DNA from 3 places in the Yersinia intermedia genome. Region 3 is predicted to be linked to each of the others. Evidence: predicted binding sites of a transcription regulator. Region 3 holds the regulator's gene; each other region holds the start of a gene.

Region 1 (4,275 bases), 1.8 Mb from region 3:
TACAAGGCTCGGTAGAAGAACCCAATCGCTATGTCTGGTTCCGCGCCAACGGCACAATGCCAGATGACCTGCAGGTTCATCAGTATTTACTGGGTTATGCCTCTGATTTTAATTTCCTGCCAACGGCCTTGCAGCCACATGGGATTGGTTTCCTTGAGCCAGGAGTGCAGATTGCCACGATAGATCATTCTATGTGGTTCCATCGGCCATTCCGCCTGGACGATTGGCTGCTGTATGCAGTAGAAAGTACTTCCGCTTCCGGCGCGCGCGGCTTTGTCCGTGGTCAGATCTACGACCGGGAAGGGATATTAGTGGCTTCTACCGTGCAGGAAGGTGTGATTCGTATGCATCGATAGCCGTTCTCAAAATAGAACAGGGGCGATGTTATATCGCCCCTATTGTTATCATCATTATTATTTTACTGCTATTTCTAGCTTACTGGTTGTATGCATTTTCACCGTGGCTATTAACATCCAGACCTTCACGTTCTTGCTCTTCGGGTACCCGCAGACCAACCAACAGGTCAGCAATTTTAAAGGCAACGAAGGCAACAACCCCAGACCAGACTAAACACACACCTACACTGAACAGCTGAACCCCCACCTGATGGCCCATAGTGACGCCAGCAGCGTAACCTGTACCACCCAGTGACGCAGAGGTAAAGACACCCGTCAGGATACAACCGATAATCCCACACACGCCATGTACACCGAATACGTCACAGGTATCGTCCACCCGCAGCCATTTCTTCAGCAGGACTACCCCCCACAGACCGGCAACACCACCTATTAGACCAATAATCAATGCACCACCAACACCGACTGTACCTGCCGCTGGCGTAATCGCAACCAAACCTGCGATACAACCAGAACACGCACCCAGCAATGAAGGCTTGCCACGTAAAACCCACTCGGCAAATACCCAAGACAAGATAGCACCCGCAGTTGCGACTACTGTGTTCAAGAAGGCTAGTGCAGCTATTTCGTTAGCGGCGCTGGCTGAGCCGGCATTGAAGCCAAACCAACCGATATACAGAATCGCAGTACCGGTAAATACCATAGGTAAGTTATGAGGCTTGAACGCTTCTTTACCAAATCCAGCGCGTTTACCCAGTAAGTAAGCACCCACCAAACCAGCAATCGCGGCGTTGATATGCACAACGGTACCACCGGCGAAGTCTAGCGCGCCATCCATTGCCAGGAAGCCACCACCCCACACCATATGTGCCATTGGCAGGTATGAGAAGGTGAACCACAGGACGGCGAAAATTAATACCGCAGAGAAACGAATACGTTCGGCGAATGATCCCACCACCAGTGCAACCGTGATACAGGCAAATGAAGCCTGAAACACCACATGGATATATTGATAGAAGGTGCCGCTCAGGCTGGTCAAACCAATACCTTTTAGCATCGCCATATCGAAACTACCGAAGAACGCATTACCGGTGCCAAAAGCCAGGCTATAACCGTAGAGTACCCACAGCACACAGATCAGAGCAAAGCTCACCATAACCTGAGTCATCATCGATAATACGTTTTTGGAACGCAGCAGGCCGCCGTAGAACAGGGCAATACCGGGAACAGTCATAAACAGCACCAGAGCGGTGCAAATCATCATAAAGGCATTATCAGCTTTGTCAGCTACAGCCGGCGCTGCGGCCATTGCCAAAGAAGGCAGCATCGCTACCGAACTCAGGCCCAACACGGATAAAAGTTTTTTCATCATCAACCCATCCCTATTCACTAAATTTGAGCCTGCAAATTACAGTGCTGCTTCGTCGGTTTCGCCGGTACGGATGCGAATAACACGTTGCAATTCAGCAACGAAAATTTTGCCATCACCAATTTTGCCGGTATAGGCCGCCTTACTGATCACGTCAATCACTTCATCCAATTGATCATCGGCAATTGCAATGTCAATTTTCACTTTGGGTAAAAAATTGACACTGTATTCAGCTCCCCGATAGAGCTCTGCGTGCCCTTTCTGGCGACCAAATCCTTTCACTTCGGTTACGGTCAGCCCCTGAATACCCACAGAGGACAAGGCTTCACGCACATCCTCCAGCTTAAATGGTTTGATAACCACGGTAACCAGCTTCATATTTGCCCCTTCTCGAATTAAGTCGAATTCATGTCTGCCACAAATGAAGTAAAGCAAAGGCTATGCCATAAGTAATGATAGATATAATTTAATGCGGAAATGGCGACGCTAGGGCAGTTAAGATACATGAGCCAGCCGTGTTGCGGCTGGATTCATGGCGTTGAATGATTTTTGTGCACCAAAATAGTGCGAGGCGCGTCACAGAAGTGCACAGCAGCATCAACGACCTATTGCACTGCCAGATTATGGTGCAGTATGGCAGCGGAATGGGCATTAACAGGGCCATTCATTGGCGATTTGGCTTAGGGAAACACTGAAAATAATGCGGGGCCGTGTAGCCCCACAGTTTATTAATTAACTCACCGCCGTTTCCACCTGATCAATGGCGGCTAAATCTTCGCTAACTAATTGCAACTGATACATTTGATAATAACGCCCATGGGCGGCCAGCAACTCTTGATGCTTACCCTGCTCCACTGCCACACCACGGTGCAACACCAATATGGTATCTGCATCAACAATGGTTGAAAGGCGGTGAGCAATCACCACCAGCGTGGTATTTTTTCGGATTAACTGCAATGCCCGCTGAATGGCTTGCTCAGTACCAGAGTCAATATTGGCAGTCGCTTCATCTAAAATCAGGATTTGCGGTGCCTGTACCAACACTCGCGCCATCGCTAGCAACTGTTTTTGCCCAACTGATAAGGTATTCCCCTGCTCACCAAGCAGGCTGTGCAGTCCATCGGGTAGTGCATGGACTAAGGGGGCCAGTTGCACCGTTTCCAGCGCTTCCCACACTTGCTGTTCAGAGATATCGCGGCCTAAAGTCACATTGGCAAAAAAGGAATCAGCCAAAACGACTGGGTCCTGTTGCACCATGGCCACCCCTTGGCGCAAGGTCTGATGGGATAATGCTGACAGAGGACGACCATCCAACAGAATCTCACCATGTTGCACCGGGTAGTAGCCCATCAGCAGGTTAGCCAGCGTGCTCTTTCCGCTGCCGGTATGGCCGACCAGAGCAACAAACCCATGCGAAGGCACATCAAGGGAGATATTTTGCAGCACCATTTTATCGCTACGATAAGCAAAGCTGACATTATCCACCTGGATACGGCCACTGGTCAGAGGGCGATCATCGGTACCATATCCTTGCTGGGCGCGGTCCATCAGATCAAAAATACGTTCTCCGGCCACCACCGCTTGCTGCATGATTGACTGCTGTGATGTAAGCTCAATCAAGGGTTCATTCAAGCGCCCCAGATAATTAATGAACGCATACAGTACACCCACCCCCACTGAACCCTCTGGACTGAAACCGAACAACAGTAACAAGCCGCACAGCACCAAAGCAGAAAATAGGCTCAGCAGTGGGCGCAACAAAAACCCTTCTAAGCGCAAAGTTTGCATACGCGCCATATAGTGCGCACGGCTGGCAGACTCCATACGCTCGCCAAAACGTGCTTGCTGGCGAAACTGCTGAATGACGCCCATACCGCTGATAACTTCATTAAAACCGTCGTTAATATCAGCCAAATAAGCCCGGACTCGCCGAACCACGGGGGTGCTGTAACGTTGATAAATAGCCATAACCACCAGTACTGCTGGGAAGATGCAAATAGAGATCAGCGCCATACGCCAATCCAGACTGAACATCGCCACCAACATCGCACCAATTAATGCCGCGCTTTTCAACACGGTTGATACCACCATTACATACAAATCTTTAATGACTTCGGTATCATTTGTGACGCGAGAAATCAATTGCCCGACCGGTTGGGTATCAAACGCACTGAGAGGTTGACGCAAAGCGGCATCCATCACTTCAATACGTAGGCGCTGCACCACACCTACGGCAGCTCGGTTAAAAAGCAATGCCTGAAAATAGTGCAATGCGGCTGCCAACAATTGCAACAGCAGGTAAGCCAATGCCAACCCACTGACCAAGCCAAGAGGTAAGGTACCTTTTGCGACCACATGGTCAATAAAATAGCTTATCAAGAGTGGGCCACTGACCTCAGCGGCGGCGGCAATCCATAACATCAATACCGCCAGTCCCAACGGCTTACGATAAGGAGAGCCATAGGAGAGCAAGCGCTTAAGTGTCGGCCAAAGTTGCTGAACTTTACTCATCGGTTTTGGCCTCCGACTCACCATCATCCAATGCGGCTT
Region 2 (4,275 bases), 1.8 Mb from region 3:
GTCACTATTCTGCTGGAAGAGTTGCTGGCTCTGGGCGAGAAAGGCGCAGAGTACGATGCCCACTTGATTCGGATAAGTGAAGGCGACCAGTTCTCCAGTGGTTTTGTCGCCGTGAATCCTAATTCAAAAATCCCCGCGCTGATGGACCACTCCACCCCGACTCCCGTGAGAGTTTTTGAGTCCGGGGCTATTTTGCTTTATCTGGCGGATAAGTTCGGCCATTTCCTGCCAAAAGATCACGCACAGAGAACGGAAGCCCTGAACTGGTTATTTTGGTTACAGGGCGCGGCACCTTATTTAGGCGGAGGTTTTGGTCATTTTTATCATTATGCCCCGGTAAAAATCGAATACGCGATTGACCGTTTCACAATGGAAGCTAAGCGCCAGCTCGATTTGCTCAATACTCAGCTCAAAACACATGAGTATATTGCCGGTGATGAATATTCGATTGCAGATATCGCCATCTGGCCTTGGTATGGCAATTTAGTTTTAGGCTTGCAGTATGAAGCTGGGGAATTCCTGGATGTGAAATCCTATACCCACTTGATACGTTGGACGGAGAAGATTGCGCAGCGGCCAGCCGTGCAACGGGGGCGTATTGTCAATCGCACTTGGGGAGAGCCCAATGAGCAGTTGCCTGAGCGCCACGATGCATCAGATTTCGATCACTTATAGGTCATAAGCGATAAAGTAAATTCGACTAGAAAAGGCGATAAACTCGGTTTACGCCTTTTCTCACTCAAGTGAATATCGCTAGTGCGCCCCATTAAAATGCCGAACTCACTGCATTAGACGGCGGCCCCTATCGTTTGATGCCGAGCCGTTTGGCAAGACGATGGAGGTTACCTGCGTCAAGGTTTAGCGCACGAGCACATGCTGACCAATTCATCTCATTCGCCTGAAGAACCTGCGTTATAACCTGCCGCTGAAAATCACGGGTCGCCGCTTGTAGGTCTACAGGTGTGGTGCGTTGATCCTCGCTAGCGGCTATCGGTGACACACCGGGTATGACAGTGACCGTAATATTAAATAAATCAGCATGAAGTTGCGGAGATTCTGTCGCCGGTTGTGAGGCGCGCGCCAGTACCGCAGCACGATAAATAGCATGTTCCAATTCACGCACATTTCCGGGCCACCGGTAATTCTCTAGCAGGGTGAGTGTGGTTGCCGGGATGCCCAACTGCTGCAGCCCCAGTTTCTTTCTTATCCGCTCTACAAAAAATCCGGCTAACAGGACAATATCCCCTTTCCGTTCCCGTAACGGTGGAACATGTAATGGGAACACACTCAAACGGTGAAACAGATCAACGCGAAAGCGCCCTTCTATAACCGCTTGTTTAAGGTCACAATTGGTAGCAGCAATAATACGAACATTCACCCGCTTGGTACTGTCGTCACCGACACGTTGCAAGTCGCCATACTGAATAACACGGAGTAATTTGGCCTGAAGTACCAAAGAAAGCTCGCCAATCTCATCGAGAAATAGCGTGCCATTGTCGGCAATTTCAAACTTACCGGTTCGGTCATGTATTGCACCAGTAAAAGCCCCCTTCACATGACCAAATAATTCGCTCTCCGCCACATTCTCAGGCAAGGCGGCACAGTTTAAATAGATCAATGCCTTAGTAGCGCGCGGTGATAAATGATGAATTGCCTGAGCAACCAACTCTTTACCGACCCCCGTCTCCCCAGTGATTAGCACATTCAGTTCTGAACCCGCTACCACGCCTATCTCATGTTTTAGTTGCAGTATCAACGGCGACAGGCCAATCATCTCGTCTTCCGAGCTAGAGGTGGCTTGTTTTTGGATGCTTAATGAACTAACCGTAGGGAGCGCTTGCTTCTCCAACACGTCGACTAAAAGTGCATTATTCAATGCCGAGGCCGCTAATACACCAATCAGTTTAAGCTCTTCATCACTGAATCCATCAAATTGCAGCGGGTTCATACTGTCAAAAGTTAATGCACCAATAAGTGTCTGATCAGCAAACAAGGGCAGACCAATGCAGGCATGGACTTTAAGCTCATCATGCCCTGGGATCAGACCGTCATAGGGGTCAGGGAGATGGCTGTCAGTCGGGAAACGGACCACATTCCCTGCGCGGGCAATAGCCTCTAATCGTGGATGGGATGACAACGAAAAACGCCGCCCCAATACATCAGGAGATAAACCGTCAATAGCCAATGGCCGGAACAATTGATATTCATAACGCAAAAGTGCCGAGGCATCGCATTGCAGTAATTGCCGCAAGCTACTGACTAACGTCTGAAAACGATCTTGCCCTGATAAGCCGCCCTGTAGCTCAATGGCTATTTTGGCCAGTGACTGAATGGATAAACTCATATTTTGTCATTCCGACATAGTGTTAGTCATTATGACAATGGCACATTAATGTCATAATGACTAATCTTAATTTTTATCTGATTAAAATCAATATCATAAATCATGGCACGCCATTTGCTCTCTAAGATGAGGTAAATCATTTATTTTAGTTGAGGAACGGTTCATGGCGATTCAAGTTAAGAATAATATCAAATGGGTTGGGCAACGTGATTGGGAAGTGCGCGATTTCCATGGAACTGAGTACAAAACCCTGAAAGGGACCAGTTACAACAGCTATTTAATCTGCGAAGAAAAGAACATTTTGATCGATACTGTCGATCAGAAATTTGATCGAGATTTTGTTGCCAATTTAGAACAAGAGATCGACTTAAATGCGCTCGACTATATTGTTATCAACCATGCAGAAGAAGACCATGCCGGTGCATTAACCGAGTTAATGGCCCGTATCCCCAATACTCCGATTTATTGCACCGCCAATGCTATCGACTCAATCAACGGACATCATCATCATCCTGAATGGAATTTCATTACGGTTAAAACAGGCGATACCTTGGATATTGGCAACGGTAAGCAATTAATCTTTGTTGAAACACCGATGCTGCATTGGCCTGACAGCATGATGACTTACATCACGGGGGATGCCGTGTTGTTCAGTAATGATGCTTTCGGTCAGCACTACTGTGATGAGCATCTGTTTAATGATGAAGTCGATCAGACCGAACTTTATGAACAGTGCGCTCGCTATTATGCCAACATTTTGACCCCTTTCAGCCGCTTGGTAACACCCAAAATCAATGAAATTCTTGGTTTCAATCTGCCAGTTTCAATGATTGCCACCTCCCATGGCGTGGTATGGCGCGATAATCCAACCCAAATTGTTACGCAATATCTGGCCTGGGCGGCAGATTATCAAGAAGACCGGGTAACCATTTTCTATGACACCATGTCAAATAATACCCGAATGATGGCCGATGCTATTGCTCAGGGTATTCACGATACCGACCCCGGCGTGGCGGTGAAGATCTACAACATTGCCCGCCACGACAAAAATGAAATCCTCACTCAGGTCTTCCGTTCTAAAGGTGTTTTGGTAGGTTCTTCCACCATGAACAACGTCATGATGCCAAAAATCGCGGGGATGCTCGAAGAACTAGCTGGATTACGTTTCCGTAACAAAAAAGCTGCGGCATTTGGCAGCTTTGGCTGGACTGGCGGTGCGGTTGACCGCATTCAAACTCGCCTGATGGATGCCGGGTTTGATATCTCCCTCTCCTTAAAAATGAAATGGCGGCCTGATACTGATGCTTTAGCAGAGTGTCGTGAACATGGGCGTAAAATTGCCCGCGAATGGGCACTCCACCCATTGGAGACCCCCCATTCCTCTGAGGTTGACGATGCTATCGCCCTCACTCAAGAAAAGGCCCGCGCCGAGAAACAAAATCTGGGTATTTCAATGCAATGCAGTGTTTGCCAGTGGATATATGATCCGGCACTGGGTGAGCCTCTTCAAGAGGTTAAGCCGGGAACGTGCTGGGAAAATGTACCCGATTTCTTCCTCTGCCCAGAGTGTGGGTTGGGCAAATCTGTTTTCGATCCACTGTAATGGAGCATGTTATGACAGATAACATTATTATTGTGGGTTCAGGTTTTGCCGCCCGCCAAGTGGTTAAAAACATCCGTAAACTTGACCCACAAGTGCCAATCCAGATGATCGCCGCTGACAGTGGCGTGGATTATAATAAACCTGATTTAAGTCATGTATTTAGTCTTCAGCAGAGCGCTGACGATCTCACACGGTTGTCGGCCGAGAAGTTTGCCGAAGAAAATAATCTTACTTTGCATACAGCGATGTTGGTCACCGCCATTGAGCGGCACACTAAACGCGTTTTTTGTGGTGATCGGGCATTTAATTACCATAAATTAGTGCTGGC
Region 3 (4,275 bases):
TTAATACCGAGCTTAATTGCAATGCTGGATCGTTGATCATCTCATCTTTCACTTAAGCGCTTTTTAAACCGTTTCCTGCGAGGATTCACTCCTGGCGCAGGAAACTGTTATGTAGCGAGTGTAGAACCTTTATTGGTGAATATACCCTTTGTACATAAAGCTACCGGGCTGTTCGCTACGTTTACTCACCCTGCGGGCTGGCATAAATGCTATTCAAATCGGTGTCTAACCGGTTTGTCATCCGCTTGCTGCCTACCTGCAACGCCATGCTCTCTGGGTATAACAGCCGCAAGGATTCTTAGTGTTGTTTCAATTTGTCTTTGTGTTTGTTCAACTGGCGTGCCAGCTTATCAACCAAAATATCAATTGCAGCGTACATATCCTCCTGCTCTGAGCTTGCGTGCAACTCGCCTCCATTCACATGTACCGTTGCTTCTGCAATTTGTTTTACTTTTTCAACACTTAAAACCACATATACCTGGTTAATGCGATCAAAATATTGCTCAAGTTTGGCAAATTTAGTGGTAACAAACTCGCGTAATGCTTCGGTTATTTCGACATGATGTCCGGTAATATTGAGCTGCATAGTGTCTTCCTTCTCAGTTCAGGTCAAACCAACTGTTTACGCTGATTTGACGGCGGGATGGATAACGACTCTCGGTACTTCGCAACGGTACGCCGCGCCACCATGATGCCTTGTTCACATAATAGTGTGGTCAGCTTACTGTCACTCAGTGGTTTAGCAGGGTTTTCTGCCGCAACCAATTTTTTCACCAGTGCACGAATTGCGGTGGAAGAAGCTTCACCTCCGCTATCTGTATTGACGTGGCTGGAGAAGAAATATTTTAGCTCGAAAATACCCCGTGGACTGTGCAGGAACTTCTGCGTGGTCACGCGAGAGATTGTCGACTCATGCATATCCACGGCCTGGGCGATATCGGCCAGTACCATGGGTTTCATAAATTCAGGCCCATTCTCAAAAAACGCTACCTGCTGCTCTACTATACAACGCGCCACCTTCAGCAACGTTTCATTACGGCTTTCAAGGCTTTTTATCAACCATTTCGCTTCTTGCAGATTGCTACGGATAAACTGCCCGTCACTGTCATTACGCGTGTTGTTCCCCATCGCCGCATACTGCTGGTTGATTTTTAGGCGTGGAATGCTATCGGCATTAAGCTCTACCGTCCATTGATCTTTGTCTTTACGCACCAAAACATCGGGAATGACATATTCTGACTCCCCGGTATTGATGGATTGGCCCGGACGCGGGTCCAGAGACTGAATCAGGGTTATCGCTTCTTTAAGTGTATCTTCTTTTAGCCGACTCAAGCGGATCATCGTACGGAAATCATGGTTACCCAGCAAATCCAGATAATCGCTAACGACGAGGCGTGCTTCGGCAAGATAGGGGGTATCTTTGTCATACTGTGACAACTGTACTAGCAGACATTCACGCAGGTTACGCGCTGCGACACCAATAGGATCAAAGTGTTGTATCCGCTTAAGTACCGCTTCCACCTCGTCCAGTGCAACGTTTTCGTCCCCCATGCTTTCCAGAATATCTTCCAGTGGCACAGTAAGGTAGCCGGTTTCATCCACCGCATCCACGATAGAGGTCGCAATAGCAACATCGGTATCAGAGAAGGGGGTCAAATCCACTTGCCACATTAGGTAATCTTGTAATGTTTGAGTCGTTTCCCCCTGATAGACCGGCAGCTCATCATCGCTGTAGTCATTGCCCATGCCTGATGGCGTGCCTGCGGTGTAGATCTCATCCCAGGTGGCATCAAGGGGTAACTCTTCTGGCATATCTTTTTGTTCCAGGGCCTCGCGGGTATCAAGCGATTCACTGTCTACAGTCTCTTTTGTCTCTATCTCTTCATGAAGATCAGTTTGCTCAAGCAGCGGGTTACTTTCCAGCGCTAGCTGAATCTCCTGCTGGAGTTCAAGCGTAGAAAGCTGCAACAAGCGAATAGCCTGTTGAAGCTGCGGTGTCATTGCCAGTTGTTGGCTAAACTTGAGTTGCAAACCTTGCTTCATAATGCGGTATCAATTTTCCTTAATGGATGACGAAATCCCCGTCATCTTTCAAATTGCAGGTGTGTTTGCTGCCTTCCTACATCTTGAAATCTGTGGGGTGTTGGGCAAAGGTCAGAGACGGAACTCTTCACCCAGATAAACACGTTTAACTTGTTCGTCAGCCAAAATTTCCTGTGGTGTACCGTGAGCGATTAAATGGCCTTGGCTTACGATATAAGCCCGCTCACAAACGTCTAATGTCTCACGCACGTTATGGTCGGTAATCAGAACGCCGAGGCCACTGTCGCGCAGATGTTCAATGATCTTCTTGATATCGATAACGGAGATCGGGTCAACCCCGGCAAAAGGCTCATCCAACAGAATAAACTTAGGATTTGCCGCCAGCGCACGAGCTATCTCAACACGGCGGCGTTCACCACCAGAAAGAGATTGCCCCAGATTGTCACGTAAATGAGTGATATGGAATTCTTCCATTAGCTCATCAGCCCGTTCTTCACGCTGCTCAGCAGAGAGATCGTTACGGATCTCCAGCACCGCCATTAAGTTGTTAAATACACTCAGGCGGCGGAAAATAGAGGCTTCTTGCGGTAAATAACCAATACCGCGACGGGCGCGTTCATGGAGAGGCAAGAGGCTGATATCTTCGTCATCAATCACAATACGCCCGGCGTCACGCTGGACAATGCCGACGACCATATAAAAAGTAGTGGTTTTTCCTGCGCCGTTCGGCCCAAGTAGGCCCACAATCTCACCGGACTTCACATTGAGGCTTACGTCTTCGACTACTTTACGGCCTTTGTACGCCTTAGCTAGCTTTTCTGCGATTAATGTTGCCATAAATGATTACTTACTCTTCTTTTGGCCTGAAGCTGCTGGCCCTTTGTCTTGTAATTGGGACGGTAATAACACGGTGGTGACGCGATTGCCTTTATCACTGAAGGCTTCCATCTGCTGTTTTTTCACCAGATAAGTGATGCGATCACCCTTGATATTACTATCAAGTTGCTCCAAATAGGCATTGCCAGTCAACACCACGAAATCATTTGCGACTTCATAACGCAGTTTCTGCCCATGGCCTTTAACGGGTTTGCCGCTGTCTTGCATCTGATAGAACGTCACCGGATTACCATAACCCTCAATGACCATTTTGCTTTGATCACCACCGGGGCGTGTAACCACGACTTTATCAGCTTTGATCTCAATGGTACCTTGCTTGATAACCACATTGTCGGTAAATGTGACGGTATTTGCTTCCATATCTAACGCTTGCTTAACGGAGTCAACCGTGACGGGCTGATCAGTATCACCCGTTAACGCCAGAGCAGGCAGGCTTGCGGTCAAAAGTGAACTGGCAAGCAAAAAATGACGAAGTTTATTTTTGGATTTCATAAGAGGTTTTAACCTTTTCAATCAGCTCAGCGGTTTTATCCCGCAAGTTCCCACGCATTTTCATGCCGTTAGATGTAAATCCAACACCAAAGAGGGTAACTTCATCGTCTGAGGATACATCCTGAGTGATCAAATTAACCTGGGCGTTATCGGTTTTAATTTTTTGTAACTGTGCATCTGGTGTCAGGCTATCAACTTCAACATGACCATACAAATACAGCATCTTATCATTGGTCAGTTTGGCGCGGTCTGCGCGTACCGTCCAAGTGGCAACTGCATTTTCAGCAAATAGAGTCATTACCGGCTTGGTAAACCAAGTTAATTCTTGAGTGCTGAAGTTCTGTACGTCCTCAGCCACCAATTTATAATTCAATTGCCCGACCGGATTGAAAACGACGGTCACAGTATGCTGACTTTGCGAAGAGGGCTCATTATCATCAGCCACAGTTTGCGTATCTGGCTGATTGAAGCCTGACATATTCCAGCCAATCAATACCAAAGCAATCAGTGCCAAGGATATCGTTATCCATAGTCTTGTTTTACTCATATCGACAATCCTTTGGCACCTTCAAGTTTATCCTGAGCTAATAATATCAAATCACATATCTCACGTACTGCGCCGCGCCCGCCATTGATTCGCGTCACATAATGCGCCTTGGGGATAAGTAACGGATGAGCATCCGCCACGGCGACAGAGAACCCTACTTGTGCCATGACTGGCCAATCAATCAGATCATCCCCAATATAAGCAACCTGCTCAGGCTGGCATGCTAATGCTACCAACAATTCGTTATAGGCCACCAGCTTATCAGATTGCCCTTGATAAAGGTGGCGAATACCTAA

What was found. The regulator sigma-54, encoded in region 3, starts transcription at its own class of promoters, with help from an activator protein. The targets are predictions, from matches to a motif close to GTTGGCACANNTTTCGCTNT.
Positions count from the first base shown of each region.
Region 1: glnK (P-II family nitrogen regulator) is a predicted target of sigma-54. The motif match lies at 2,154-2,173, and genes of this name have one in related genera.
Region 2: norV (anaerobic nitric oxide reductase flavorubredoxin) is a predicted target of sigma-54. The motif match lies at 2,446-2,465, and genes of this name have one in related genera.

Region 1 is NZ_LR134116.1:3,448,663-3,452,937, forward strand. Features, by position in the region: gene tesB (acyl-CoA thioesterase II) at 1-356, shown strand, start outside; gene amtB (ammonium transporter AmtB) at 436-1,725, opposite strand; gene glnK (P-II family nitrogen regulator) at 1,765-2,103, opposite strand; gene EL015_RS15930 (SmdB family multidrug efflux ABC transporter permease/ATP-binding protein) at 2,458-4,236, opposite strand; gene EL015_RS15935 (SmdA family multidrug ABC transporter permease/ATP-binding protein) at 4,229-4,275, opposite strand, start outside.
Region 2 is NZ_LR134116.1:2,331,534-2,335,808, reverse strand. Features, by position in the region: gene yghU (glutathione-dependent disulfide-bond oxidoreductase) at 1-675, shown strand, start outside; gene norR (nitric oxide reductase transcriptional regulator NorR) at 803-2,344, opposite strand; gene norV (anaerobic nitric oxide reductase flavorubredoxin) at 2,508-3,947, shown strand; gene norW (NADH:flavorubredoxin reductase NorW) at 3,959-4,275, shown strand, end outside.
Region 3 is NZ_LR134116.1:495,464-499,738, forward strand. Features, by position in the region: gene ptsN (PTS IIA-like nitrogen regulatory protein PtsN) at 1-40, opposite strand, end outside; gene hpf (ribosome hibernation promoting factor) at 299-586, opposite strand; gene rpoN (RNA polymerase factor sigma-54) at 610-2,043, opposite strand; gene lptB (LPS export ABC transporter ATP-binding protein) at 2,155-2,880, opposite strand; gene lptA (lipopolysaccharide ABC transporter substrate-binding protein LptA) at 2,887-3,432, opposite strand; gene lptC (LPS export ABC transporter periplasmic protein LptC) at 3,416-3,979, opposite strand; gene kdsC (3-deoxy-manno-octulosonate-8-phosphatase KdsC) at 3,976-4,275, opposite strand, start outside.